Paraglaciecola psychrophila 170: one gene and its partner. The protein of the gene in region 1 binds, or shares a complex with, the protein of each later gene. Links are inferred from orthologs where the notes say so. Each region holds a gene or a part of one and is shown on either strand. Other genes may lie near its edges. The genes, in order: pabB and C427_RS21315.

What was found.
Region 2: the proteins of pabB (region 1) and C427_RS21315 are in contact, whole or in part, in a solved structure (PDB 8RP0), measured with the Escherichia coli proteins. The link is inferred for Paraglaciecola psychrophila 170 from one-to-one orthologs.

Annotation. Positions count from the first base shown.
Region 1 is NC_020514.1:3,128,805-3,144,147, forward strand. What follows is about bases 7,914-10,865. They hold pabB (aminodeoxychorismate synthase component I), read left to right. Parts: upstream 7,914-8,636; coding sequence 8,637-10,094; downstream 10,095-10,865. Other genes in these bases: C427_RS13670 (fumarate hydratase), read right to left, coding at 7,914-8,503; C427_RS13680 (CoA pyrophosphatase), read left to right, coding at 10,087-10,653; C427_RS13685 (L-serine ammonia-lyase), read left to right, coding at 10,788-10,865. Also shown: C427_RS13640 (sensor histidine kinase), read right to left, coding at 1-565; C427_RS13645 (Mpo1 family 2-hydroxy fatty acid dioxygenase), read right to left, coding at 684-1,145; C427_RS13650 (flagellar brake domain-containing protein), read right to left, coding at 1,239-1,925; C427_RS13655 (M61 family metallopeptidase), read left to right, coding at 2,080-3,876; C427_RS13660 (DUF3718 domain-containing protein), read left to right, coding at 4,663-5,058; more of C427_RS13670, read right to left, coding at 6,986-7,913; more of C427_RS13685, read left to right, coding at 10,866-12,161; HTH-type transcriptional regulator CysB, read right to left, coding at 12,696-13,670; C427_RS13695 (sensor histidine kinase), read left to right, coding at 13,913-14,605; C427_RS13700 (hypothetical protein), read left to right, coding at 14,675-15,343. UniProt on the Escherichia coli protein: Part of a heterodimeric complex that catalyzes the two-step biosynthesis of 4-amino-4-deoxychorismate (ADC), a precursor of p-aminobenzoate (PABA) and tetrahydrofolate.
Region 2 is NC_020514.1:4,859,267-4,874,452, forward strand. Bases 3,784-6,578 are described here. They hold C427_RS21315 (anthranilate synthase component II), read left to right. Parts: upstream 3,784-4,762; coding sequence 4,763-5,395; downstream 5,396-6,578. Other genes in these bases: trpS (tryptophan--tRNA ligase), read left to right, coding at 3,784-4,738; C427_RS21320 (HDOD domain-containing protein), read left to right, coding at 5,544-6,578. Also shown: C427_RS21285 (SPOR domain-containing protein), read left to right, coding at 1-634; C427_RS21290 (Dam family site-specific DNA-(adenine-N6)-methyltransferase), read left to right, coding at 708-1,541; C427_RS21295 (hypothetical protein), read right to left, coding at 1,564-1,887; C427_RS21300 (TorF family putative porin), read right to left, coding at 2,048-2,692; rpe (ribulose-phosphate 3-epimerase), read left to right, coding at 3,013-3,684; more of trpS, read left to right, coding at 3,734-3,783; more of C427_RS21320, read left to right, coding at 6,579-6,707; C427_RS21325 (aspartate aminotransferase family protein), read left to right, coding at 6,964-8,184; astA (arginine N-succinyltransferase), read left to right, coding at 8,195-9,229; astD (succinylglutamate-semialdehyde dehydrogenase), read left to right, coding at 9,232-10,704; C427_RS21340 (DUF1338 domain-containing protein), read left to right, coding at 10,729-11,547; iron-sulfur cluster insertion protein ErpA, read right to left, coding at 11,649-11,993; C427_RS21350 (DUF6776 family protein), read right to left, coding at 12,107-12,865; C427_RS21360 (CopD family protein), read left to right, coding at 14,711-15,139; C427_RS21365 (hypothetical protein), read left to right, coding at 15,186-15,186. UniProt on the Escherichia coli protein: Part of a heterodimeric complex that catalyzes the two-step biosynthesis of 4-amino-4-deoxychorismate (ADC), a precursor of p-aminobenzoate (PABA) and tetrahydrofolate.

The DNA of each region.
Region 1 (15,343 bases):
TCTCTTTCATAAGAATAAGCGTTGAAATGGCATTCAGAGTATTAAAAAGAAAATGTGGATTCAACTGATATCTAAGCATTTTAATATGCGCCTGATGCGCCATAGAGGATGCTTTAAGCACATTTTGCTTTTCTCTGAGTAACATCTGATAGTTTTTGACACCAAAATAAGCGCCGGTCCAACATCCAATCATGATTAAAGAATTAATTGTATCCTTAAAATACCAGTACCATTCTTCAGGCCGATAGCCTTTTTTGTATATTTCCCAGTTATTGACGTTTTTAACCAAGGTCCAAATCAATGCCGTAAAATACAAGCTAGCACCAACCATAATGAGCATTTTAAGCGGTGTTAAAGTCAATGCCTTACGATATATATATCGAAGTGGAATAGTCAGCAACCATCCTGCATAGGCATTAAGTACTATAACAAATAGCCATATACTGCGCATATCTTGTAGAAATGAGCCGATATAATAAACGATTGCAAAGCCACACCAACCTGCTGTATGCAGGGTCCAAAACAACCGTTCTCGGCTATCGACTAATTTTTCCCACTTAGGCACACATATTCCTGAATAATGAACAGTAAACAAGTATACAAAAAACAGGCTAAGGAAGCTCTCTCTTGGTCTTAGATTAGCGGTGTTTTATCGCAACGGATTGTAGAATTAAGCAGTTAGCTTAATAATTGATATTTAAACGTTTTAGCCAGTGTACCCACCACCAAGCAGGCCCCACCAGTAAAAATTGAAAATCTTTTAAAAAGCTAGGTTTTTTACCTTCAATATTGTGTCCAATAAATTGCAAAATCCACATTACTACAAACAAAGCGACACTAAACTGCAAAACAGAAATATCTAGTAACTCAAGCAGAACAATTCCATACAAAGACAATACGGATAGTAGCGTCATAGCGGCACCTATTGGTCCAGACAAACGAAAGTAATAATACAAGGTGGGAATAACCAGAACATGCGCCCACGTGACAGCGAAATAATCTAGAAAAGCAGGCGTAGGAATAGACCATACAAGTGCTAGCGTAACAAAATATATTGCCGGTACTGCTATTGCATGTATAAGAATATTGGTTTTGTTTTTATGACTTTCGCCATACTCATTTAAAAGAAATTCTATTTGACGCATGTAAATCTCATCGACATGTTATTAACTCTATTTTAACAACTCAATCGACTTGCTTCAATTAAAAACTGTAAACTTAGCGATTATATTCACTAATTAACCCGTCGATAACATTAGATCTTGCAATAACTGATTAACTTCTTCTTCAGGTGTCTCGAACTTGACGCCGTAATACAGGTATACCTCATCAGACTTAGTGTTCATAATAGTGCCAGTTAGGAAAATACTTTTATCTTTGGATACAACAAAATACATTTTCACAACTTGTCTAAGTTTTGGCTTGGTCATGCTTGCACTTTTATTAATACTCATTCGGCAACCATTTACCGATATATCTAATACCAGAGAGTCGCAAATAACGGAATTACTTTTAGCATCAAGCATACTGGTTGCGATACGCGTTTGTGCTCTAGGTTCAATACGTAAATCTTGGCTTTGTATAACGAGAGGAAAGCTAGTAAAAATCAAATGACTTGGTTTCGTGGTAACGAGTATGACTTTAACTTTAAAGGCTATAATTTCGCCAGTATCGTCCTCAAGGATATATCTAGCAATTAACGACTTATCTTTAAAAATCCCATCGCCCAATGATCCCCACTTACCTTCATCGGGGTATCTGAAAATCATACAACGCGTACCATCCATACCTACAAACTCGGTTCTCACCCTTTTCGTAGTAGTGGCAGTAGACAATTGTAAATCAAGGGGTCTGCCGGGCCGCATGGAGCGGAGCTTTCTTAAATCTTCATTCGTCAGCCCAATTTTTTCCTGCAAAATTGCCATTTAATTAATAACCCTTGAAGACCATTGTTGTTATGATTAGCTTTATGCATTCTAGATTGTTGTTAAATAAAGTGTACACATACAATAACTTACTACATTATTTATAAATATAAAGCATTATAATCTTTATATTTTCATTAAATAGAGAAACATTATGCATATTCATCCCTCACCCATTCATTACCATATTAACGTTTCATCTATCCCGGGGCATGTATTTGATGTCAGATTACACATTAAAAATCCTGATGAAAATGGTCAAATCCTAACCTTACCCGCTTGGATACCAGGAAGTTATATGATCCGTGATTTTGCCAAAAACATTGTCAAAATTAGTGCTCAGGATGATATGGGCACAGATATAAACATCCAAAAACTCGACAAACAAACTTGGCAAGCACAAGCAGTTAGCACAACGTTGACCATTCAATACCAAATTTATGCTTTCGATCTATCGGTTAGAAGCGCCTACATAAATGATGAAATGGCATTTTTAAATGGTACCAATATGTTTTTGGCAGTTGTTGGACAAACAGATCAACCTTGTGGGTTAACGTTGCAAAAACCTGTACAACCAGAATTATCTCACTGGCAGGTTGCCACTACTATGCCAACAGAGATGCAAGATACACATGCATTTGGTGAATATTATGCGGATAACTACGAAGGGTTGATCGATCATCCAGTACTAATGGGTGAGTTTGATATTTTGCCATTTTCTGCCGCTGGTGTGGAGTTTGAACTAATACTTGCAGGTGGACATCAAGCCGATGTTCAACGCATAACAAAAGATTTAACCAAGGTGTGCCAGCACCATATTGATTTTTTTGCAGATACTCCTCCGGTTAAACGTTATCAGTTTATCACGCTGCTAACAGATAATGCTTTTGGTGGTTTAGAACATATGAGCTCAACAGCGTTAATGTACAGTAGAAATGATTTACCAAGCTTGTCTGATGCGGAAAAAATGACCGATGGATATCGCGTATTTCTAAGTTTGTGTAGTCATGAGTTTTTTCATACTTGGCATGTAAAGAGGATCAAACCTGAAGAGTTGTTTGGTGCAGCATTAGACAAAGAGCGATACACAGAACAATTATGGATTTATGAGGGTTTTACTAGCTACTACGACGATTTTAGTCTTTTAAGATGTGGTCTTATTACCCAAACTGAATATCTAAAAGTAGTCGGCCAAAACCTCACTCGGTTACTACGTAATAAAGGGCGATTTAAACAAACCATTACCGAGTCTAGTTTTGATGCTTGGACTAAGTTTTACAAACAAGATGAAAGTGCCGTTAATAACATTGTTAGTTATTATAATAAAGGTGCCGTATTAGCTATGTGTTTGGATTTACTGATAAAAAGCGAAAGTGATGGAAATTACAGTTTAGATGACGTGATGCGGAATTTGTGGGAGCAGTACGGAAAACTCGCAATTCCTACCCCAGTAGACGTTATTCAGAATATTGTAAAAACACAGCTGAATTTAGACTTAAATGCTTTTTTTCAATCTGCATTATATTCCACCGAAGAGTTACCATTCAATGAACTGCTTGAGAAATTTGGCGTTGAGTGTCATTTTTTACCTAGAGAAAACTTGGATGACAAGGGCGGTGAAATGACAACATCTCCAATAAAAATCGACTTTGGAGCACAAATAAAAATGCAAGAGATAGGTGTACAAATCATCCAAGTCACAGAGCAAACTGCGGCCTATGAGTCTGGATTACAAGTTGGTGATGTGTTGATAGCCATCAATAAATGGGTGGTGAGTAAAGAAAATTTAATCCCACAGCTAAATCATTTAACGATTGGTCAAACCGTGCAACTGAATGTGATACGTGACAAAAAACTCAAGCCATTGACCTTTTTAGCCAGAGCAGCATCCAAAGACACCATAGCCCTAGAAGTAATCGAACAACAGCAATGTAATAGATGGTTAAGTTAATCATCTATTACATTGCTTCGGTTTAATAAGCCAAATAACTAAATAACTAAATAACCTCAATAAGCTTAGAAAAATAACATTTTAGATGACGATAATTAAGGGAAAGCACCAACCTTTCATTTCTCATGGGTATTTATACAAATTTGATATGCGTGTGGCTCTATATTGCTCGTGCACGCGTAATTATGAATCCCAACATTCCTTTTATTTACTCTTAATTGCTAGGAATACATGAGTCTTAAAATATTTGATAAAAGTACACACTGTCTTTCGAAATATATAAATCTTTCAGAACACTTACAAAATAACAGCAGTCAGCCTGATAACGGCTTAATGTTGACACCACGAGTCTGCTACAAGATAAATCACCATCATTTATAAAAGTAAATGTCATATTAAGTCTCCGCTTAATTTAATAAAACGGTTGTAAATTCGGTTTCATTAACATTTACGTTACACATGCCAGCTTATGACTTTACCCCTTCTAGATTATTAATTTTTTGCCATAAGAAAAAGTAGAGAGAACAAAATAATATTATTTAGAAAAAACCAAATGACCGTCACTTATTATAATTGCTCAACCAGTGTTTGCTTAAAATTAAAATATGTAACTGTTCAGGTTTTAAAGACGCTTTTTGAAGGAACCTTAAAAAAGTTATGAAAACCAATACCTAAGTATCACATCATAGATTTTTGATTCAATTCAAATCGGTTTCAATAGATTCCTGAAAACGCTGCAACGTCAGCAACGTTTGCAAATAAACTTAATCACCGAGGAAATTAACCATGTTGAAAATTGTTAAAACTTCTATCGCTATCGCAACCGCTTCTTTACTATTTGCTGGCAACGCTCAAGCCGATGTTAGCGAAGCTTTACAAAATATCTGCACTATTGTCAAAGCAGATGATAAAGGCGAGTTACGTAAAAAAATGAAACGCGTTCAGTCTGACTTTAGACTTAAGCTTAAAGATTACTACTCAGGTGTGTCATGTGGTGGTAACAGCCTTATTCGCACAGCAATGCTCAACGATGCTGTTGAAACAGGCACCTTGATGGTTAAGAAGATGCCAAAGGGTGACTTAAGCTCACCAGAATCAGACGGAAAAACAGTATTGGTATGGGCTTCTGAAAATGGTTTAGATGCTTCAGCTATCGTTGCGGCTCTTAAAGACAGAATATAAACTGCGCGCGAAACAAGAATTGTTCTTGAACGAACTTGGCTGCGGCCACCGAAACGTTCAACATGGTAGGTAGGTTTCTTTAATCAAGTAACCTTACCTAAAAAACGGCCTCTTCTGAGGCCGTTTTTTATTGTCTGAACACAAAGGTACAACACACAAAACAAAAAAGTTTTAAACCATCGATGGAAACGAGTGCACCGAGGAAAAGGAAAATAATATTTATTATGTGTTCCTCGGCTCGCGGCACCCAGAGCAGCAAAGCCTCTTTTTACTCAGTGATGCAAAACGCTTTTAGAGAAACGTAAGGCTATTAAGATTGTCGCTGCTTTTTATACTTCATCATCCTCAATTTCGGCGTTACCCAGCAAAATTCCATCTAACTTTTTATTGCTCTGTACACCTAATTTTCGGAACTGCTCTACTTGTCTTACAAGGTTGCCTTTACCTGTAGACAGTTTGTTCATCGCACCTTCATAACTTTTCTGACTCGATTCTATAGCTTTACCTACTTTATCCATATCGACCATAAATCCGTGGAACTTGTCGTATAACTTGGCTGCGTTGTCAGCAATTTTCTCGGCATTTTGATTCTGGTATTCGTATTGCCAAATATTGTTGATTGTACGCAGTGCCACCAGCAAATTCGTCGGGCTAACCAGCATGATATTGTTATCAAAAGCCAGTTTCATTAATTCAGGTGCTTGATCTGCACCAAGTAAAAATGCCGACTCAATAGGAATAAACATCAACACATAATCTAAAGTGCGAATACCTTTTAAATCCTGATAGTCTTTTTTACCGAGTTCTTTTATATGATTTCGCAACGAGTTGACATGTTCTTTTAAGTGCACAGCGCGTGCTAATTCATCGTCATGTTCATTAAAATAACGCTCGTAGGCAGCAAGCGATACTTTTGAGTCAATCACCACATCCTTGTCGTTAGGCAAATGCACAACCACATCAGGCTGGAAACTTTTTCCATGTTCATTTTTTAAGGCAACTTGAGTATCAAACTCGTGACCTTCGCGCAATCCAGATTCTTTCAACACTCTTTCTAAAAACCACCTCGCCCCAGTTACCTTGGACTTTGTTATCCCCTTTTAAGGCTTTCGTTAACGCGGCGGCGTCATGAGTGATTTGTTGGTTAAGCTCTTTTAAGCCTAAAATTTCAGTCTTAAGGGATGCTCTCTCCTGCCCTTCTTTAACATATTGATCTGTGACCTGTTTTTTAAAGCCTTCAATCTGCTCTTTTAAAGGTGACAAAATAGAATCCAAGCCAGCCTTACTCGATTGGCTAAACTTTTCTTGTTTCTGTTCAAATATTTTATTGGCAATATTTTCGAATTGTTCTTGCAAGCGTTTTTCGGCCACTTCTAGCAACTGTAATTTATCTTTACTGGCAATTTGCTCTTGTTCAAATCGGGCTGCTTGTGACTCAAGTTGGGTGCGTAATTCAGATGCAACCTTACTGCTTTGTTGATATTGCTGTTGCCAATAGTTTTTTTCTATTTCGAGTTCAGAAATCCTTTCTACTCGCTGTGTTAACTGCCCTAACTTATTTTGTGTATACATTTGTTCTTGTTGAGCTGAGCGTTGCTCTGATGTTAACTCTTTTATCAGCAAAATTTGTTGAGCTAGTTGGTCTCTTAATTGAGTTTCTTGTTGAGCCGCAAACAAACTATTGTATTCGATTGTCTGCTGCGCTCGCTTCTTGGCTCTGATGCCAGTAATCAGGGCGCCAATTATGCACCCTAATAAAAATAGACCGACAAAAATAGCATTGGGTATTGTCAGTAAAGTAGCGGCGTTAAATTGACTCATAGTGAGGTGTTTTACTCTTGTTGTAACATTTACCAATAAAAAAGGCGATAAATCATCACTGTAATTTACCGCCGATATATGCAGAATAAGCTCTGTCTAAAACAACTTATTTTTCAATTTCAGCTATTTTAATTTTCCAAATAGCGGGTCCTGTTTCATGCGCATTGGCTCCGGTGCTATCAACAGCCACGGTCACTGGCATATCCACTACATCAAATTCGTAGATTGCTTCCATGCCTAAATCTTCAAAAGCTACGACGCGCGCCTTTTTAATCGCTTTAGACACTAAATATGCAGCACCACCCACAGCCATTAAGTACACAGACTTATGCTTGGCAATACTGGCTACCGTAGCAGGACCACGTTCAGCTTTTCCAATCATGCCACTGATGCCGGTTTGCTCTAACATCATGTCTGTAAATTTATCCATCCGAGTAGCCGTTGTGGGCCCTGCCGGACCTACCGCTTCGTCACGAACCGCGTCTACTGGGCCAACGTAATAAATAAACTTATTATCGAAGTCCACGCCCTCTGGCAAACCTTCACCATTCGATAACATGGTTTGAATACGTTTGTGGGCAGCATCTCGTCCCGTTAACATTTTACCTGACAATAAAACCGTTTCACCAACTTTCCAATCTTGTATATCTTCTTTAGTCACAGTGTTTAAATCAACATGTCGGGTGCCCTCACCTACTTCCCAGGTCACTTTTGGCCAGTCTTCTAATTTAGGTGGGGTAAATTCAGCAGGCCCTGACCCATCTAAACGAAAATGCGCATGACGGGTTGCGGCACAATTAGGGATCATCGCAACAGGTTTTGATGCAGCGTGAGTGGGACATGACATGATCTTAATATCCACTACTGTTGTTAAACCACCTAACCCCTGGGCACCAATACCTAAGGCGTTAACCTTTTTGAATATATCTAAACGTAACTTTTCTTCAGTTGTCTCGGCGCCTCTATCCATTAATTCTTGAATATCCACAGGATCCATTAAGCTTTCTTTCGCCATAACTGCGGCCTTTTCAGCCGTGCCGCCAATGCCTATCCCTAACATCCCAGGTGGACACCAACCCGCGCCCATAGTGGGCAATGTTTTAACTACCCAATCAGCAATATCATCACTAGGGTTAAGCATGACCATTTTAGATTTATTTTCAGAGCCGCCACCTTTGGCTGCAATCATAATTTCAATTTCACCACCGGACACAGTATCGATATGCACAACTGCCGGTGTATTGTCTTTCGTGTTGACTCGCTTACCTGCAGGATCGGCGACAATCGATGCACGTAATGGATTATCTGGATTTAAATAAGCACGGCGAGTACCTTCATCAACCATTTGTTGCACGGTTAAGTCTGTTTTATCCCACTGCACACCCATACCGATTTTCACAAAACAGGTCACTATGCCGGTGTCTTGACACAACGGGCGTTTGCCCTCAGCCGACATACGCGAGTTGATGAGTATCTGCGCCATGGCATCTTTTGCCGCTTGACTTTGTTCTTTGTTGTAAGCCTTTTCGACCGCTTTGATGTAATCAAGGGGGTGATAATAGGAAATAAACTGTAAAGACTCTTCAATACTGTCGATAAAATCTTGCTGACGGATAACAGCCATGGATGCCTCTTAAATTTTCTGGTTAAATTTTCACTTATTGATATGATAACCTGATCGCACAGTTTGCTCCACGACAATATGGCTGCACTGTCAGTAACACATCAACTGTTTTTAGGTACACAAAGTAGTCATCATGAACAACCACACTTATTCATTAACAATCAGCCCCCTTAAAATATCTAACGACTATTCAATGGCAAACTTATTTGCTCACTTTGCTGATAAACCTTGGGCAATGCTTTTAGACTCTGCTAATAGTAAACGTCAGGATGGCCGCTTCGATATTATGGTTGCCAATCCGATTGCCACCATCACCACCATCGGCAACACCAGCAATGTGTGGCAACAAGACGCGGATCTAAATCAAGAAAGCTCACTCAACCCTTTGTCTTTAGTGCAAAACATGCTTGAAAAACACATGCCTAACCATAAAGTCAAATCAGTTAACAAGTTTAACCTGCCATTTATGGCAGGTGCACTAGGTTTGTTTGGTTATGACTTAGGTAAATGTTTTGAAAACTTGCCGAATAAAAATGAAAATGAGTATTCAACTCCAGATATGGCGATAGGCATTTACGCATGGAGCATCATTAAGGACAATATTACTCAGCAATTTTATCTATGTTATTTGGACCAATACCCCCATCCATCTAGCAACCACATACAACAATTAGTTGAGTGTGATAACACCTCACAATCCTTTAGTTTAACCAGTGATTGGCAAGCTAATATGAGTCAAGAGCAATATACACAAAAGCTGTCGTGTATTTCGGCCTACTTGCAAGCCGGAGATTGTTATCAAATTAACTTAGCGCAGCGTTTTTCAGCCCATTATATGGGTGACGAATGGCAAGCATATCAGCAGTTAAGAGTAGCAAATCATGCACCCTTTTCTGCATTTATACGCTTGGCAGACAGCGTAGTAATAAGTATTTCTCCCGAACGATTTATATCGGTTAATGAGGGCATGGTTCAAACAAAACCCATTAAAGGAACCAGACTCCGCAGCAAAGACCTTGAGCAAGATCAACTACAAATTGACTCGTTATTAAGTGCAGAAAAAGATCGCGCTGAAAATTTGATGATTGTTGATTTACTGCGTAATGATTTAAGTAAACACTGCCAGCCGGGCACTGTCAATGTGCCCGATCTGTTTAAATTAGAAAGCTTTGCCGCAGTTCATCATCTAGTGAGTACCGTCACAGGTAAGCTAAAAGCAACCAGCAACCCTATAGATTTATTGCAAGGTGCGTTTCCCGGAGGCTCAATTACCGGAGCCCCAAAAATACGTGCTATGCAGATTATTGACGAGCTAGAACCTAACAACCGTAACATTTACTGCGGCAGTATTGGCTATCTAGGCGTGTTTGGCGACATGGACACCAATATTTGTATTCGTACTCTGCTTTGCGAGCAATCACGCGAAAAATCCAACAATCAAAAAATAATGCATTGCTGGGCAGGCGGAGGCATCGTACTTGACTCTAACGCAAAAGATGAATATCAAGAAAGTCTAGATAAAGTATCAAAAATATTACCTGTCTTGAGTCAATACTCCTCATTGTCCAAACTTAGGAAGGCACGTGGATAAAGCACAATTTCTCACTCGATTTCATCATGCCAAACAAATTAATAGTGAAGCCGATTTTCCACTTCGAGAGCCTGGCAGGCCTGCCGCAGTATTATTACCAATAATGGAATACGACAACGAGCTGACTGTGTTGTTCACAGTAAGAGCGAGTCACTTAAGACATCATGCAGGACAAATAAGTTTCCCCGGTGGTAAACAGGAGCTAACTGATAATTCTTTGGTCGAAACGGCTTTGCGTGAAACCCATGAAGAAGTAGGTTTACACCCTTATAAAGTAGAAGTTGTCGGTAACTTACCAGTATATCGTACGGTGAGTCGATATGAGGTGATACCGTATGTAGGCTTCGTTTCTGCTCCAACCCGCTTAATATTAGATAAAAATGAAGTGGAGAGCACTTTCGAAGTGCCACTAAGTTTTCTAATGGATAAAAATAACCATTTAATTCATTGGGTTAAACGTAAAGAAGGGCAGTTCCCAGTGTACTTTATCCCTTGGAAGCAACATAACATTTGGGGCGCAACAGCTGCTTTTGTACGTAATCTATCGAATCATTTCTAACGTTTTTATCGTCAAAGCGTAAACATTTAAAGCAATCTTTACAGCGCTATTCAAGCTGTTATATCCATAGCTATTGTTATGAACACATTTAACTAGCACAATCAGTTTTTATCTCTTCTAGTGAAGCAAACAAAATGATCAGCGTTTTTGATATGTTCAGCATCGGTATTGGTCCTTCCAGTTCCCACACCGTTGGCCCAATGCGGGCAGCTAAAGCTTTTTGTGGGGAATTATCGGAACAAGGTTTATTTGATACCACTGATCAGATTAAGATCGAGCTGTTTGGCTCATTAGGACAAACAGGAAAAGGCCATGGAACAGGCAAAGCTGTGATTTTAGGATTACTTGGCCATGCACCTGAAACTATAGATAGCTCTATGGTTGAATCCTTTTTAGAAAAAGTAAGAAGCTGTCAGAAACTTAACCTGGACGGTAAAAAAACAATCAAATTCCCTGCACTCAATGCAATAGTTTTTCATCGTCGTAAATCCCTAAGCCAACACCCAAACGGTATGACGTTTCATGCCATGAAAAACAAGACTGTGATTACCTCACAAACTTATTTTTCTATAGGAGGTGGCTTTATCATTCGAGAGCAAGACTTTGCTGAGCAAAAAGTAGCTGCACTTATCCACGAAGAACAACCTGTACCTTATGACTTTTCTAGCGCCAAACAGCTACTAGAACACAGTAAAGAGCATGGCCTGCGTATCAGCTCAATAATGATGAAAAACGAAGAAGTATTTCAACCTAAAGAAGAAATCATCAAAAAGCTATGGCACATATGGCAAGTTATGTATAAAAGTGTGCAAACAGGCATCCATACTGAAGGTATCTTACCCGGTGGTTTAAAAGTCACTCGCCGAGCGCCTGGCTTATATCACCGCTTACAAAACGAAAAAAATGCCGACCCAATGGTCGCAATGGATTGGGTTAATCTGTTTGCATTAGCGGTTAACGAAGAAAATGCCGCTGGCGGCACGGTAGTAACCGCTCCCACCAACGGCGCAGCAGGTATTATTCCAGCGGTGTTATGTTATTACGATAAATTTGTTAAACCCGTAGATGAAGACACGGTAAGTCGTTATTTTTTAACTGCAGCAGCCATCGGTATTTTATATAAGAAGAATGCTTCCATATCTGGCGCCGAAGTAGGCTGTCAGGGAGAAGTAGGCGTGGCATGTTCGATGGCCGCAGGTGCATTAACCGAAATAGTTGGCGGTTCGGTAGACGCGGTTGAAAACGCAGCCGAAATTGGGATGGAGCATAACCTAGGTTTAACCTGCGACCCTGTCGGCGGATTAGTACAAGTTCCGTGTATAGAGCGTAATGCCATGGGAGCCATTAAAGCCATTAACGCTTCTAGACTGGCTTTAAGAGGCTCAGGACAACACAAAGTGTCACTCGACAAGGTCATCAAAACTATGTGGGAAACAGGCAACGATATGAAGTCCAAATACAAAGAAACCTCAAGAGGCGGGTTAGCAGTCAATATTATCGAGTGTTAGTAAAAGATGTAGATATTAAATGTTGAAAGACTAAAGATTTTTTGCACCACAGAGGACAACGAGGTCACAGAGGCAAAGTAAGAAAAACATAACCTGACGTCATCTATTTAAAGCGACTTATATCTTTTCCTCGGTGGTGCAAAACCTTTGGCTCTTAATGCAGTTTGAAGTCGTTTGAGGTGTTAGGTGTTAGATTTTAAATGATGAAACCAAGGATTAAAGATTTTTTGCACCACAGAGGAAAAACAAGAAAAACATAACCTGACTTCATCTGTTTAAAGCGATTTATGTCTTTTCCTCGGTGGTGCAAAACCTTTGACTTTTAATGCAGTTGAAGTCGTTTGTGATGTTAGATTTTTTAATGAAAAAAACTAAAGACTAAAGACTAAAGACTAAAGACTAAAGATATTTTGCACCACAGAGGAAGGCGAGATCACAGAGAAAAGAAAATTGATTGTTATTACTAAAAATTCAAATGAAGATTTCTAGTAAGTTAGCTTCCCCTTTTTCTCTGTGTTGGGCTTTATTGGCTTTTTACCTTACCGGTAACGTTAGGCCTTTAAACATTTTTTCTACTTCGTCGTTGTTTTTCAACATCATGGCTTTTTCTACCACTGATTTAGTTAGATGTGGGGCAAAACGTTCGATAAATTCGTACATGTAGCTGCGTAAGAATGAGCCTTTTCTGAAGCCAATCTTAGTGGTGCTGTATTCAAACAAATGGCTGGCATCAATCTTGACTAAATCTGAGTCTAGCTTGTCATCAATCGCCATAGAGGCAATCACACCCACACCCACACCCAGTCTTACATAGGTTTTGATTACGTCAGCATCTGTGGCAGTGAACACTATTTTTGGCTCAATGCCAGCGCTACTGAAAGCTTGGTCTAACGAAGAGCGGCCGGTAAATCCAAAGACATAAGTAACTAAGTTGTACTCGGCAATATCTTCAATGGTGATGGTGGTCTTTTTGGCTAAAGGATGATCACGGTTTACAATAATACTGCGATTCCAGTGATAACACGGCAACATCACCAAATCATTATATAAATGTAATGACTCGGTAGCGATGGCAAAATCTGCTTCGCCCTTAGCAGCCAAATCGCTTATTTGCGACGGTGTACCTTGATGCATATGTAATGAGACTTTTGAATATTTGTTCATAAAGCCTTTAATAACATCAGGTAAAGCATATCTTGCTTGGGTATGCGTGGTGGCAATATTTAGCTTACCTTGGTCTGGTAAGGTGTGCTCTCGAGACACCGCTTTAATGCTTTCTACTTTGGCTAAAATCTCACGAGATATATTGATCACATCTTGGCCTGCCTCAGTCACATGAGTGAGATGTTTGCCACTACGACCAAAGATTTGTATGCCTAACTCGTCTTCCAACATGCGAACTTGTTTACTGATCCCAGGTTGTGATGTGTACAAGCTTTCAGCGGTAGCTGAGACGTTTAAATTATTGTTGAGTACTTCAACAATATAACGGAGTTGCTGTAATTTCATGTCTTAGCCTTGCTTGTTAATCCTGGGAACTTCTATATATTAAATTGTTATATAACTTTAACAAGGCGAAATCTATTAGAATTTAAAAAAAGGTTCTAGTTATAACAAACTAAAACCTTAAAAAGACTGAAAAATCAAATGTCAAATACAGAAAAAGGTCTGATAAGATACGTCTAAATAATTTTAACTTTATGCAACCCACCTTATGTTACCTGTATTAACTTTCGCTGTCGGAACAATTTATGCCTAGAGAAGATACATCAATCGACTTCTCCACAATATTGGGCTCTGCCGTGCATGATATGAAAAACTCCTTATGCTTATTAATGCAATCTATCGAAAACCTAGGACAGAGTCTGGTAGAGACAAATCCTGTATCTCGAGAACATTTGGCATCGGCTCATTACGAAGCTGCCAGGTTGAATACTGGTTTGGTACAATTATTATCTTTGTACCGAGCAGGATCAGATAACCTGCCCCTTACTATTGACGAATACCACATAGACGATGTCATAGAAGATTTGCTGGCTACCAATGAAAGTTACTTAAATCATAAAAATATGATTTTAGAAGTGAGCCTATCTGCCGATTTAGTATGGTATCTAGATGCTGATTTAATTGGTATTTTGTTAAATGATGTATTAATTAATGCCATGCGTTATAGCAAAAAAAATATACACTTGAGCGTATACACAGAACATAAACAATTAGTATTTAAAGTCGAAGACGACGGCCCTGGCTATCCCAAAAGCATGCTCGAAGCCCAGAGTGTTCAAATGCAACAATGTGATATAGGAGAAGGGAGAACGGGACTAGGTCTATATTTTGCGAGATTAATTGCCAAAGCGCATACCAAAGGCGAGACTGAAGGTAAAATATACCTAGAAAACGGTGGAAGTTTAGGCGGTAGCGTTTTTATCTTAACGTTGCCCTAATTAATGAGTAATCTTAGCTATTGTTATACTAAGTGCTTTAAATCTTAAGAGTGGAAAAGTTATAGAATTATGGTATTTACAATAATAATAGTGTTGATTGTCGCGTTAGTGCTAGTAGGCGTTATTGTGAACGCGATTCAACAACACAAAAACAAAGTCGAAGGCGAACGCAGAGCTGAGTTATCCAAACAAAAAGGCATCATCGACAACACTGAAGCCGCATTAGCAACTGCTGAACAAATACTTATCTCCCAAAGACTGGTATTTATTATGCAACGCAGAATTTTGGCAGCGATAAAAGCAGCTAAACACATGGGTGATAATACAACTGGTTCAAACGATAGAATAAAATCAGCAGAAGAAGCTTTAAAAGCGATTGATGTGCATAAGTCCCCTCCGTCAGAAGACAGTTTTCAATTGCCACAAGGCGATAAGCAAGTGATTCAGTTTATTCGTGGAATCAAAACAATGAGGTCATTTTTACGCTCTGAGTTTAAGAAAAATCGTATTGAGAGCAGAGTATTTTTAGCCGAAGACAAACTACTCGAACGTTTGCAGCTTCGAGCTAACGTTGACACGTTGATAAGACGAGGCGACACAGCCATAAAAAAAAATCAATTGGGCTCTGCCAGGCAATGTTTAGAAAAAGCCATCGGTGCACTTGCTGCACAGCCTAATCAAGATGAATTTATCACTATCAAAAAGGCTCAATTAGAAGAGCAGTTGCTCAATATTGAA
Region 2 (15,186 bases), 1.7 Mb from region 1 along the record:
AGAAATAACTACAGTAGAGAGTAAACTTAGTTCGACTAAAACTACCATTAAAGATCTATTGGTAACTGATTGGAATACCGCCAGCGCTAAACTTAAGAAGCAATCAAATAAAGTACTTTTACTAACTACTAGCAATGATGAAAAAGTGAATAGTCAGACAATTCAATCTTCAGAGCCAGAACAAGCTGTATTAGATAAAGAGGTAAAAGCACAAACTGACATAGTTAACGACTATCAAGTTGAAGATATAGTGAAATTTGAACCGCTATCCTCACAAAAAAGATTACTATTAGGCAAAGTTGAAACCGTCATAATTGACGATTTTATGGTTCCAGAGCCTGATTTGTTATTGGCATTACCTGATAAACACTTTCTGATTCAAATAGCAGCGATGGCTAATATTAGTATCTTACAAGATTACATAAAAGGTGAGCGGTTAGGCAAACAACTGTGGTTATACAAAACTCAGCGTTATGGTGGGGATTGGTATGTGTTATTAAAAAATCAACATTTTCCCACAATAGAAGCTGCCAGAGCAGAAATAATCAATTTGGCAGATGCAATGTTAAGAAATACTCCTTTTGTTAAGAGTGTTGGACAAGTCAAACAAGAAATAAGTGCCTCTAGGCCTTAAGCTATTTGTTGTTTTTGTCTAGTACCGTTACAATTCGGCCCCATAAACTAGCGGCTCCGACTTGGTTGAAACATTGGCAGTTACAAAAGATAAAAAAAACAGAGCCTTTTTGAAGTGGGCCGGTGGAAAGTTCAGTCTTATAGATGACATAAACGCGAAACTTCCAGAGGCTAAAAAGCTTATTGAGCCTTTTGTCGGTGCAGGTTCGGTATTTCTGAACACCAATTATTCTAAATATCTGCTAAACGATATTAATCCTGATTTAATTAATTTATACAATATCGTAAAACACCAATCTAGTGATTACATAACCGACAGTGCCAAGATGTTCACTTCAGTTTATAACGAAGAACAACGTTATTATCAGATAAGGCAAGAATTTAATGACAGTGCGGATATCTATGAACGGGCAGTCTATTTTCTTTACTTAAATAGACATGGCTACAATGGGTTATGTCGTTATAACAACAGTGGGAAATTTAATGTCCCTTTTGGCAGGTACAAGGCTCCTTACTTTCCAGAAAAAGAGCTGTGGTATTTTTCAGAGAAATCTCAACTAGCGACTTTCACCTGTGACTCTTTTGAAAAAGTGTTCGCCAGAGCTCGAAAGGGATCGGTTATATACTGTGATCCTCCCTATGCACCCATTAGCAAAACGGCGATGTTCAATAGCTATGCCGCCGGTGGATTTACTTTGGATAACCAGATTAAACTAGCATCGTTAGCTCGTCGTACCGGTCACACTCGCAGTATTCCAGTGTTAGTCAGTAATCATGACACTGAGTTTACTAGGGATATATATCAAGGGGCTGATATGACTCAACTTCAAGTCAGTCGTTTTATCAGTCAAAATGGCAGTACTAGATTAAAAGTGGCAGAACTATTGGCACTTTATCGGGCCGATTAACTCCACTTGATTTTGAGTGGAACTAGTTTGTCTGGGCAGGATTTTTTGCTACGCTATTCCCTGAACGTGACAGTAACTCAAGTAAATCAATAAAGTGGAATTGATATGAGCTTGATCGCCCCGAAAACCATTCAGACCAACTTACACCTTGTTGTTGATTGGCAGCACATCTATTAACAGGATGGCTAACAGGTAATTCATGATCAAGAGCAACATTTTCTAGATTTCCACAAAACACATTTTTATCATCTAACGAGCTCTGAGAAACACTTAACATAGCAGCGGCTACTAAACCGGTTAAGGTCAAACCATAGAGGGTAAATAACGATTTTGACTTCCTGTTCATAGTGTTATCCGCGTTGAAATATTTTGTGACATTATACCTGTAATTCAACAATCAACAAATGTACTCCAACTCATAAGTTAGGCACTTTGTCGTTAATATTAGGGAATAAAAGAAGGCGCAATACATGCGCCTTAGAAATAATTAACAGCTTACAGCAAGCTTACAAGTCGAATGATTTACTAAGTGAGAAATACACAGCTTCATCGTCATCAAGATCAGAACCACTAAATATCACTCCAACACCGACATCAAATCCGCCAATTTCTGTACCATAGCCGACTTCGATATATTCACCTTCAGAATCTTGACCATATGTACCAAAAGTACCACTAAAACCATTACTTTCAAATGTAACGGTAAAAATAGAATAATCACCTTCAGTCGCGGCTTCATCACCCACAATACCGTCCCACTTACCTTGGCTATAACCAAGACTAATTAATCCATACCCAGCACTTAAATTGACTTCGTTATATGCAGAGTCAAAATCACCTGTGTATTGATAAGTGGTCACACCTAAACCCAAAGAAAGACCACTGTCCAACTCGATTCCATAACCACCATATAGATCAACTTCTAAGCCATCAGCCACATCCGCAACCCAGGTACCAACGTAAAATCCGTCATTTTCATAATCTAAACCTGCACTAGCTGAACCACCACTAGTCTGTTGGATACCGCGAAAATGATATTGAGAAACATAACCAATGTTTGCACTAACGCTGCCTTCGGCCAAAGCCACTTGACTAACACTAGATGCGGCTAAAACAGCAGCGGCGATAACAGTAAATTTTAAATTTTTCATGTGTGAACTCCGATTGTATTTATAATATTTTTCAGTGATTTAACTAAGTTTTCTATCATATTATTTTTATTTTATTCACTTCATAACGCAAAACTAATGCCTAAATGCAGCAAACTAAATAGCACGCTCAATAAAACGTTTATCCACTTGTTTTTATTAGTTATTTCCTAATGAATATGATTTAAAATCGTACAACTTTTCAATCTTTTATCAGTCATGTCGCACCATAAAAGAACAATTAGTCAATATTGGTGCAAAGAGGGCGCTTTTGTCTGTTTCGATTTTTCTGTAGAATATTGTTTTTGTTTGCAAGGAAAGAAATGAAACCTTATTTGATCGCTCCCTCGATTTTGTCCGCCAACTTTACCAAGTTAGGTGAAGAAGTTGACAATGTGCTGAATGCTGGTGCAGATGTCGTTCACTTTGACGTCATGGATAACCATTATGTACCCAACCTGACAATTGGCCCTCTAGTGTGCAAAGCTTTACGCAAACATGGTGTGACGGCTGATATTGATGTTCACCTGATGGTACAACCTGTGGACGATATGATTAAACAATTTGCCGATGCTGGAGCCAGCTATATCAGCTTTCATCCTGAAGCATCACAGCATGTGGATAGAAGTTTGCAACTGATCATCGATTCAGGCTGTCAGCCTGGCTTAGTATTCAACCCTGCTACACCATTACAACATCTCGATCATGTGATGCATAAGTTACATCATATTTTATTAATGTCTGTTAACCCCGGTTTTGGCGGTCAATCTTTTATCCCACAAAGTTTAGATAAGCTAAAACAGGTTCGTGCATTAATTGATCAATCAGGTTTTGATATTCGATTAGAAATTGACGGCGGCGTAAAAGTCGATAATATTCGCGCCATTGCAGAGGCAGGAGCTGATATGTTTGTAGCGGGCTCCGCAATTTTTGGTCAAACAGATTATCAAGCAGTTATTAGTCAAATGCGTTCTGAACTTGCTTTGGCTAATTAGCCTTTTAACCAACTTTTTTCAACTAACTGTATAAGTAGATCTAATTAACATGACAAAACCAATTGTACTCAGCGGCTGTCAGCCTTCAGGTCAACTCACCATTGGCAATTACATGGGTGCGCTTCGCCAGTGGGTCAATATGCAAGATGATTATGACTGTTTGTATATGTTGGTTGATTTACATGCGATCACCGTAAGACAGGACCCAAAAGCCCTACATCAAGCTTGTTTAGATGGTTTGGCACTATATATAGCTTGTGGAATTGATCCCGCTAAAAGTACTGTTTTTATGCAATCTCATGTTCCTGAGCATGCCCAATTAGCTTGGTTGATGAATTGTTACACCCAGATGGGTGAACTTAACCGCATGACGCAATTTAAAGATAAGTCGGCGAAAAATGTGTCTAACATCAATGCAGGCTTGTACTCTTATCCAGTATTAATGGCGGCAGATATTTTGTTATATCAAGCTAACCAGGTACCTGTAGGCGATGATCAAAAACAACATCTAGAGTTGGCGCGAGATATTGCCACACGTTTTAATAATGTTTACGGCAAAACGTTCAGCATACCCGACCCTTATATCCCCGAATTTGGTGCCCGAGTGATGAGTTTACAAGATCCAACAAAAAAGATGTCTAAGTCAGACGATAACGCCAACAACTTTGTCGGCCTGTTAGAAGATCCCAAAAAAATAGCGAAGAAAATTAAGCGTGCAGTAACAGACTCGGATGACCAAGCTCGTATTTATTTTGATACAATAGATAAACCCGGTGTATCTAACTTGTTGAGCCTATTGTCATGTGCTACAGGCACCTCAATCGAAGCCCTCGTTCCAAGTTATGAAGATAAAATGTACGGGCATTTAAAATCTGATGCAGCCGATGCAATCGTTGCTTTAATAGAACCAATTCAGCAAAAATATCATGCGTTGCGAGATGACCAGACTGAACTGAATAGAATAATGCATGAAGGTTCTGAAAAGGCCAGCCAACGTGCAGCCATTACCTTAGCTAACGCATACGAAGCGGTAGGCTTTGTTAAACGTCCTTAAATTAATCAGTGGTTGAGGCAGGCCATGCTTCTGTTGATTGACAACTATGATTCATTTACCTACAACTTAGCTCGCTATTTTGAGGAGTTGGGACAAGAGGTATCTGTGGTCCGCAATGATGAAATTGATTGTGATAAAATAGGAACTTTGAACCCTGACTTTTTAGTTTTTTCGCCTGGTCCATGCACACCTGATAGTTCAGGGATAACACTAGAGGCGATAAAAATCTTCGCAGGTCTTATCCCGATGTTAGGTGTCTGTTTAGGGCATCAAGCAATAGGTCAGGTATTTGGTGCCAACGTCATTAAAGCCCAGCAGATAAAACATGGAAAAACCTCACAGATTTATCATTCCCACTCTGCTTTGTTTAAAGATGTTCCTATGCCGTTTGTCGCTACACGTTACCACTCTTTAATCTTAGACGGCGTCAGTATCCCTGATGACTTTAAAGTAACCGCATGGTGTAGCGATAACGCTAACGGCAAAAATAAAGTTTCAGACAACAATAAAACAGAATTAAGAGAAGTAATGGCTATCGAACATAACACACTCCCCATTTTTGGTGTGCAATTTCACCCAGAGTCCTTATTGACCGAATTTGGACATCGCATACTTAATAATTTTCTTAAAAGCCAACATATCTCTGAAGCACGGTAGAAGCCCATAGAAATATTGTCACATTAATGTAAAATTAATTTTTGTATTGTAATTATTCTCTTATATAGCTGATAACGTTAATTACATTCAAAAATTCAAACATCAAAACATCAAAACATCAAAACATTTTTATAAGATTAGAATAATAATGAGCATACTCACAAACACGGAAGAATTAATAAAACAGCGTTTTGAAGCGTTATTTTTAGATGTGAAGGCAGCACAACATAGCGCTATCAATGAGGGTAAACCCGAGTTAAGTGTCATCGAGATTGAGCAAAGTAAAACAGCTCGATCTTTATTGCGGGTTGAAAAACAAGCGATCCGTGAAAAAGATTTAAATATTAAGTCAGATCTTAGCTTCTTAAACACCATCACTGACCAAATCAATATTGAAGTAGCAAAACGCCTAAATGAAAGTATTCAAGATACAGACCATCTATATTCTAAAATCATAGGCATAGACAGATCATTACCCGAATTGCTTGATCTGGTTGGCATTAAAGCAGCGACTATTTCAAAAGTTGAACCTATTGCCACCGAATTGCCATGGTTTTTCAATGACTTAATGAAGTTTGTTAATCAACCTAAATATCGGCGTATAGATAATAAAGGAAAAACGGTAGTAGTTGAAACTATGCGAGTGGGCCTAAGCTTTTTTGGTTTAGAGAATCTAATGACTATACTTACATCTCTAGCCTTTAAACGCTCACTGCCTCAAATCACTGACCCTTACCCACAAATAAAATTAAGGATTTGGGAGGAAGCATTAGCAACAGCAATTTCCTGCAAACAAATAGCTTCTGTGGTGGGTGTCAATCAAGACCATGCTTTTTGCATAGGTATATTACAAACGACGGGCAAAGTGGTGGTATCAAAGTTATACTTCAGGCTCTTCGAAAGCGTGTTGCGAGAAGCCTTATTGGAAACTCACAATGCACAAAAGCATGAAGAACACTCTGCTTTGACCAGAATTACACCATCAGGTCCATTTCTGAACCATTTAATTGATACACACGCACTAAAGATTAGTGCCAAATTAATTGATAAAATGGCGATGAAGAGAGTCATGATAGCCAATGCAATGTTTGAAGTGGCAAATAATGAATCTGCAGTAAACCTATCGCCACTAGCGTTGGTATTAAAGCAAGGCAAAGCCTATGCTCAGTATCGAATGTTAAAAGGGCATAAGCTGATTGATTTACAGCAGTCTAAAGATTTCATACGCACCCTGCGTATGCCTAAAGGCTCTTTAGAATTACTGAAAACAACAGATATGCACTCACTTGACTTAAGTATCAATAACGATTAATTATTTTAAGCATATTCATGCAATCTCTTTAAAATAATTAAATACCCCAATACGGGTATGCGCCATTGGGGTTGCTTGAGGCTGCGAGTGAGAACTATATTATCAGCGACTAAATAGTTATTCACTATTCATGCAAAACTAGATGAATCCCTTTGAAAACGCAGCTTTACATTTAATATGCATAAAGACATGTGTCAAACCTTCTGCCATACTAACTCCCTTTTTTAAGCCAAAATATGACACTGAAGGCAATAGAATGAATGTAACTCGCGACTTGTTTAATGAAGTAATGGTTCCTAACTACAACCCAGCGGCAATAATCCCGGTAAAAGGATTAGGCTCTCGCTTGTGGGATCAAGCAGGTACCGAATACATCGATTTTGCTGGAGGTATAGCGGTCAACGTATTAGGCCATTGCCATCCCGAACTTGTCTCAGCTCTGACAGAGCAAGGCCAAAAACTTTGGCATTTAAGTAACGTTCTTACTAACGAACCAGCGCTTCGCTTAGCCAAAAAACTAACCGATGCTACTTTTGGTGAAAAAGTATACTTTGCCAATTCTGGTGCTGAAGCCAACGAAGCAGCATTAAAGCTAGCTCGACGTTTCGCTCTTGACCATTTTGGCGCACAGAAAGATCAAATTATTTCTTTTAAGCAAGGCTTCCACGGTCGTACCTTCTTTACTGTCACCGTGGGTGGACAAACCGCTTACTCAGACGGTTTTGGTCCTAAACCAGGTGCTATCGAACATGCAGACTATAATGATTTAGCCAGTTTTGAAGCATTAATATCTGACAAAACCTGTGCGGTTATGATGGAACCATTGCAAGGTGAAGGTGGCATAATTAGTCCTACTATTGATTTTGTCAAAGGTGTGCGTGCTTTGTGTGACAAACACAACGCACTACTTATTTTTGATGAAGTACAATCCGGTGTTGGTCGTACAGGCGAGCTTTATGCTTATATGGGGCTTGGTGTGGTACCCGACATTCTCACAACGGCTAAAGCGCTTGGTGGCGGCTTCCCAATTGGCGCCATGTTAACCACCACTGAAATTGCCAAACATTTAAAGATAGGTACTCATGGCAGCACTTATGGTGGTAACCCACTAGGTTGCGCGATAGCCGAAAAAGTATTGGATATTGTAAACACACCCGAAGTGTTGAATGGAGTGAAGCATAAAGAACAACTTTTCCGAAAGGGATTAGAAGCCATCAATGATCAATACCACTGTTTTGAAGAAATTCGCGGTAAAGGCCTTTTATTGGGTGCTGCTTTAAATAAAAACTTTACGGGTCGCGCTAAAGAATTTTTAGTTGCCGCCGCAGAAGAACATTTAATGTGTTTGATTGCAGGTGCTAATGTAGTGCGTTTTGCTCCATCACTTATTATACCTGATGAAGATATTCAAGAAGGGCTAGTACGTTTCGAACGAGCTGTGGCAAAAGTAGTTGGCGCCGACGTTTCATTTAAGTGAGTAAGCGAACATGAAAATTATTCGCCCAATCCATCCTGATGATTATTCGTCACTGAATGAAATTGCCCAAGAATCTGGGGTAGGTTTTACGTCGTTGCCAGTAAACGAAGTTTTGCTTAGAAGTAAGATAGACAAGTCAGTACAAGCCTTTGCCAAAGATGTTGCCGAGCCAGCAGATGAAAGCTATTTGTTTGTAATGCAAGACCAGGACACCCAAGAAGTGGTGGGGACTAGCGGTATTGTGGCCGGTGTAGGTTTGAACGATGCATTTTATCATTACCATTTAAGTAAGGTGGTGCATGCATCACGAGAGCTAGAAATCTACAATAATGTTGATATTCTTACCCTATGTAACGATTACACGGGGGTCTCTGAAATATGTACATTATTTCTGCGCCAGGGTGCAAGAGAAGGCTTAAACGGTAGATTGTTATCCAAGTTTCGTTTTTTGTTTATGATGGAACATAGAAACCGTTTTGCTGAGACTATCATAGCCGAAATGCGCGGAATTAATGATGAAAATGGCCAATCACCTTTCTGGCAGTGGTTAGAAGAACATTTCTTTTCAATGGACTTCCCTACAGCAGACTACCTCACTGGTATTGGTCAAAAACAGTTCATCGCTGAGCTTATGCCAAAATACCCCATTTATGTCAACCTGCTAAGTAAACAAGCCCAGGCCGTGATTGGTCAAGTACATGAAAAAACCAAACCCGCATTACAACTTCTTGAACAAGAGGGTTTTAGTTGCAGAGGTTATGTAGATATTTTTGACGCGGGTCCCACCGTTGAAGCTAATTTAGAACATATCCGCAGTGCGCAAGCTAGTAGAAAAATGCAGATCAAAGTGACGGGTAACATTGATGACAGTCAACCAACATTTTTTGTTATCAATACTACTGTTCAAGACTTTCGTGGAGTGTGCACAACACTGCTTATCGATATAGATACTGAACTTGCTACTATTGGTCAACAGGCCGCCGCCGCACTCGGTGTAAGTGATGGCGACTATATTCGCTTTGCACCTACTCATTTCAGGACATAATCATGAATACGCACACACATTTTATCGCTGACAACTGGTTAGCTGGTGAAGGTCACGACATAAAATCAATTGATCCTGCAAAGAAAAACGTCATTTGGCAGGCTAAATCGGCATCTCAAGAACAAGTTAATTCAGCCGTCAAGGCTGCCCGCTCGGCATTTGCTTCTTGGAGTAATCTGACGTTTGATGAGCGCTTAGTTTTTGTTAAAAAGTTCGCAGAATTACTCGCCCAGAATAAACAAGCTATTGCTTTGAGTATTGCTCAAGAGACGGGCAAACCATTATGGGAAACGGCAACTGAAGTAGGCGCTATGATAGGTAAAATTGCTTTGTCAGAAAAAGCTTACCATGAGCGAACCGGTACAGTAGAAAATGCCATGCCCTTAGGTAAAGCATTTATTCGCCACAAACCCCATGGCGTAGTCGCGGTATTTGGTCCATACAACTTCCCAGGACATTTACCCAATGGACATATCGTTCCTGCACTATTAGCAGGTAATACTATTGTTTTTAAGCCAAGCGATCTTACGCCTTTGGTAGCAGAAAAAACCTTAGAACTGTGGCAGCAAGCTGGTTTACCTGCTGGGGTATTGAACATGGTTCAAGGTGAAGTAGAAACAGGCAAAGCACTTGCCTCTCATAGTGGATTAGATGGCCTGTTTTTTACCGGTAGTTCGCGTACTGGTAGATTGTTACACGAGCAATTTGCTGGGCATCCTGGAAAAATATTGGCCTTGGAGATGGGTGGAAATAACCCACTAATAGTCAAAGATGCGGCGGATATCAAAGCTGTAGTGCACGATATTATCCAATCAGCCTTTGTCACTTCTGGTCAACGTTGTACTTGCGCGCGCCGTTTGTTTATTCAACAGGGTGAAGCTGGTGATGTCATTATGAATAAATTGATTGAAGCCACTAACAACATTCAAGTTGGGATGTATGATGCCGAAGCACAGCCTTTTATGGGCGCAATGGTTTCACAACATGCCGCGTCTTTAATGGTCAAAGCACAACAACAGTTGCTCACCCTTGGGGCGAAATCCTTAGTCGAGCTTAAGCATCTAGATATTGAGTCTGGTTTTGTTAGTCCAGGTATTATTGACGTGACTGACATCATTAAGGATATGCCAGATGAAGAACATTTTGGTCCTTTACTTAAAGTCATTCGTTATACTGACTTTGACCAAGCCATTGATGAGGCCAACAATACTAGCTTTGGATTATCCGCAGGGTTATTGGCCGATAATCAAGCAGACTACGAACATTTTTATCAGCGTATTCGTGCTGGAATAGTTAACTGGAATAGGCCTATTACTGGCGCCAGTGGTGCAGCACCTTTTGGTGGGATTGGCGATAGTGGCAATCATAGAGCGAGTGCTTACTACGCTGCTGATTACTGTTCTTACCCAGTTGCTTCAGTAGAATTAGAAAAAACAACACTACCTGATACGTTGAGTCCAGGATTAAGTATTTAATTTTAGAACGAGAGTTTTAGCGCTATGCATAACAAAATTGATAGATTGTTTAGCCATTTATGGCAAGATTATCTAATTATTACGCCTTCGGCAAAAAAAGTTCATGACTTGTTGGAAGGATACGAGTCTAAACATTTGGGTAAAACGTCTAAATTAGTTAATGACCATATTGCACTGCGCACTTTTAATATAGAAAAAATCAACTTGGATAAACTTGCAGCACATTTCCTAGCACTAGGTTACACCGAGCAAGGCCAATATGAGTTTGTAGAAAAAAAGCTACGTGCTAAACACTTTGAACATACAGATGATACTCATCCCAAAGTATTTATTAGTGAACTTATAGTTGAAGATATGCCTTTTGATGTGCAGCAAATTATTCTGAAAATGACGGATAACATTTCTGATGATGCTGCGGCGCAGGACAACTTCTTGTATTCAGGTACACATTGGCAAGTCAGTCCACAAGAATATGATGTTTTAGCTGCACACTCTGAATATGCAGCTTGGATGTCAGTTTGGGGATTTAGGGCGAATCATTTTACTGTGAGCTTAAATCACATGGGGCATTTTCAATCTCTGGCACAAATAAACACCCTATTAAAAAGTGAAGGTTTTATACTTAATTCTTCAGGCGGTGAAATCAAAGGGGGTCCAGAGGTTTTATTGGCTCAGTCATCTACTATGGCAGACAAAATAGAAGTACAGTTCACTAATTGCAAGAAATTAGTACCTAGCTGTTTTTATGAATTCGCTCAGCGTTACAAGATGCCAACTGGAAAGTTATACCAAGGTTTTGTAGCCGCTTCTGCAGATAAAATATTTGAAAGCACCAATATTTGAACGTACAAATAGCTAACTACGAAAACGTTATAACAATATAATAAAAAAGCCAGTTGTGTAACAACTGGCTTTTTTATGTTTCAGGAATTGTTAAACTCACACTAGACGGTAAACGAAGCACCACAACCACATGTGGTTGTTGCGTTAGGGTTCGTCACTAAAAAGCGAGAACCTTCTAATCCTTCAGTGTAATCAACCTCTCCGCCCACCAAATATTGTAAGCTCATGGGGTCAACCACTAAAGTTACTTCGTTTTTATCTATTGTGGTGTCACCTTCATTGACCTTTTCATCAAAGGTAAATCCGTATTGGAAGCCAGAACAGCCTCCACCGGTCACATACACACGTAGTTTAAGATTTGGATTTTCTTCTTCTTCCACCAACGTTTTTACTTTTCTAGCGGCAGCATCAGAAAATTCAATAGGTAACGCGATTTGCACTGTCATAACTTGCCTCAGTAAAAAATTGAATGACTTTTATTGGGTAGATTATCTAGTACTTGACTAATATGGTCAAGTATTCACTAAGACTAATTAATTCAGAATCAGTTCTGTTAAGCCTAGTAGGGGTTAATGACCCAATCGAATACGGTGGTTAACTCGCCTTTCTTGCGTTTAAACTGAAACATATCAGCATGTACGGATACTTGCTCTGGTTGAAAACCTTCTGGTAAACTTATCTCTCCGGCAATGACCTGAAAATATTTAAAGCTAAAGGTCAAACTTTTTTGCTCTTGATCAGACAACATAGAATCCAATGTATATTGCTTAGCTTTACCATTTTCACTGCCGATTAAAGTAACTTTTAAATTACCTTTAAGGGTATTTTTGGTTTTATTTTGTTGCATCAAAACTAATTCAAATCGAAAAGAATTATCACTCAACGCAGGCTCTAGATTAAACCCCTCAATCAGAAAACCTTGTTCATTCAATTCTGGTGCCATTACTTGTTGATAAAAAGCGAGTTGGGTGCGCAAGTCTTTTTCAACGTCAATGCTTTTTCCAATTTCAATAAAGTGTTGCTGTTGAGTCAGCTTTGCAACCTCGAGTTCAACCCCTAGGATGTTTAAATTTTTAATCAGCTTTTCATTTTCCAACTTAAGGTTATAAATGCTTTTTTCATGTGTGGATATTGTCATTTGTTGTTGAGTGTAATTCGCATTACCCCAGAAAAAACCTAGATACACAGTGACCGCAATCATCACTATTAGAATCAAATAAAATTGAAATGCGCCAAATTTATTTTTAAGTTCAGAAATAATCAATTTATGCCCTTTTAAAAGCGGTAAAACTTTGCCTCGTTGATATAATGTTATCATTTAGTCCTTTAAAATAGTCGATTGATTTATCAAACATTTAATTTTATGGCTGTATGAAAAAGATTAACTCTATAAAATACAGTGACTTGTGATAGAATGTTTTAAATCTCAGTTATCAGCCCATTTGTAATTGTGAACCTCAACACTTTTAGACAAGAACTAGCCACACCACGCACGTCTATACAGCTGTGTATTATCGGTATTGTGGGTGGAATTTGCGCCGCATCCTTAATTATTATATTCCGTTTAAGCGTTGAATGGCTGCAAAAATTATTCTTACCTGAGGTAAATGATTTCGGCGCTTTAGACCCACTCATGCGTTTTTTTCTTCCTTGTATAGGCGCCATAGCTATAGTGCTAATTGCTTATCTGACAGGATTTAAACACTATCGCATGGGGATCCCTTTTGTTATCCATAGAATCAAACACTACTATGGGCATATTCCTTTTAGAACAGCGATTAACCAGTTCTTTGGGGGAACTTTAGCTTTAGTCAGTGGTTTTTCGGTAGGCCGAGAAGGGCCATCTGTGCATTTAGGTGCATTCGGCAGCAGCTTTTTTGGTCAATGGTTGAAGTTTCCTCATAACAGTATTCGCATTTTATCTGGATGTGGTATTGCAGCCGGTATCTCTGCTTCTTTCAACACACCATTTGCAGCCGTAATTTTTGTTATGGAAGTTGTGTTGCGAGAATACAAAATCCATATTTTTATTCCCGTTATGCTGGCTGCAGCTTGCGGCACAGTATTAACACGTATTTTTTTTGGTGAGGCACAAGAGTTATCTTTTATTCAATTCAACGAATTCAGCCGCTGGATTTACATATACTTGATCATCTTTGGTATCTTACTAGGCTGCCTTGCGTCATTGTTTAATAAAACATTGATGCTGGTCATCAGCGGTTTTAGCCGTATAAATATGGTTCGTCGCTTATTAATTGCGGGGCTCATTACCGGCGCAGTAGGATATATTTTACCAGATGCGTTAGGTGCACATTTCCACTCTGCACACGTTTTAATCGCACAAAATGAAAATATTCAGTTGCTAATCGGAGTGGTCGCGGCCAAGTTTTTATTAACTATCTTTGCAATCGGCCTAGGGATCCCTGGAGGCATAATCGGCCCAGTGTTTGTTATAGGGATGCTAAGTGGTGTTATTCTTGCCTTCCCACTAGGTTTTTTATTAGATGACGTCAGTAACTTAAATGGCAGCTTTTCTCTGTTGGGAATGGCCGGGCTGATGACGGCAGTTATTCATGCACCATTAGCGGCATTATCAGCAGTTATGGAGTTATCCTACAGTCCAGAGATGATTCTCCCAACGATCCTGGTGATAGTGCCTGCGTATGTGACTTCTACACAGTTTTTTAGGTAATAGCTCTATTTTTACTCAGCAATTAGATTATCAAAAGTTACCTTATACCATTTCTTCCGTTATGGAATCGCTGCAAAAGACTGGCGTATTAGCTGTTATGAACAAGGAATTTAAACTTTTTAAGAAAAATAATGAAGGTATTGAGGATAACAACAACAACGAGCAGCTAATAAGCATATTGGATAAGGAACATCATAACGCCATAGTTCAACATTCAGTTGATATACAAGGGACTGCTACATATTCATTAATTGAATATGACAAAGGAAAAGACGGTGAAGCAATGCGCTTAAACTTTATTCCAATGCAAGGGGTCAATTTTCAAGCTACGCTAGCTGAAGTTTATAGCTTATTAGAAGTTAACAGAAATGGTGCGGTATATATATTTTCAACCTCAGAAGAAATATTAGGTATTATTACTTGGAAAACACTCAGACACCACCTACATAAAGCAAGTTACTAGGAAGCACAATGATGTTACTTTGGATAAAAGCACTACACGTATTTTTTATGGTTGCTTGGATGTCAGGCTTGTTTTATTTGCCTAGACTGATGGTCTATCACGCACAGACAGATATACAGGAAGTGAAAGATCAGTTCAAAATAATGGAAAAGCGACTCTGGTATTTTGTTACACCTTTTGCCTTATTGACCTTAGTATTTGGGGTATGGTTAATCAATTTATATGGAAAAGAATGGTTTGTTACATCCAAATGGCTACATATTAAACTAATTTTAGTCACTGTGTTATATGCTTACCATGGCTACTTGTTTGTATTAGTAAGAAAATTTTCTAAAGATGAAAATACACATTCTTCACGCTTCTTCCGTTTTTTAAATGAAGCACCAGTTTTGATTGTTTTAGCTATTATCGTTCTAGCGATTGTAAAATATTTCTAAATTTTTGCTCAATACCAATACTCTATAAAAATTCAGGAGAGTCGACA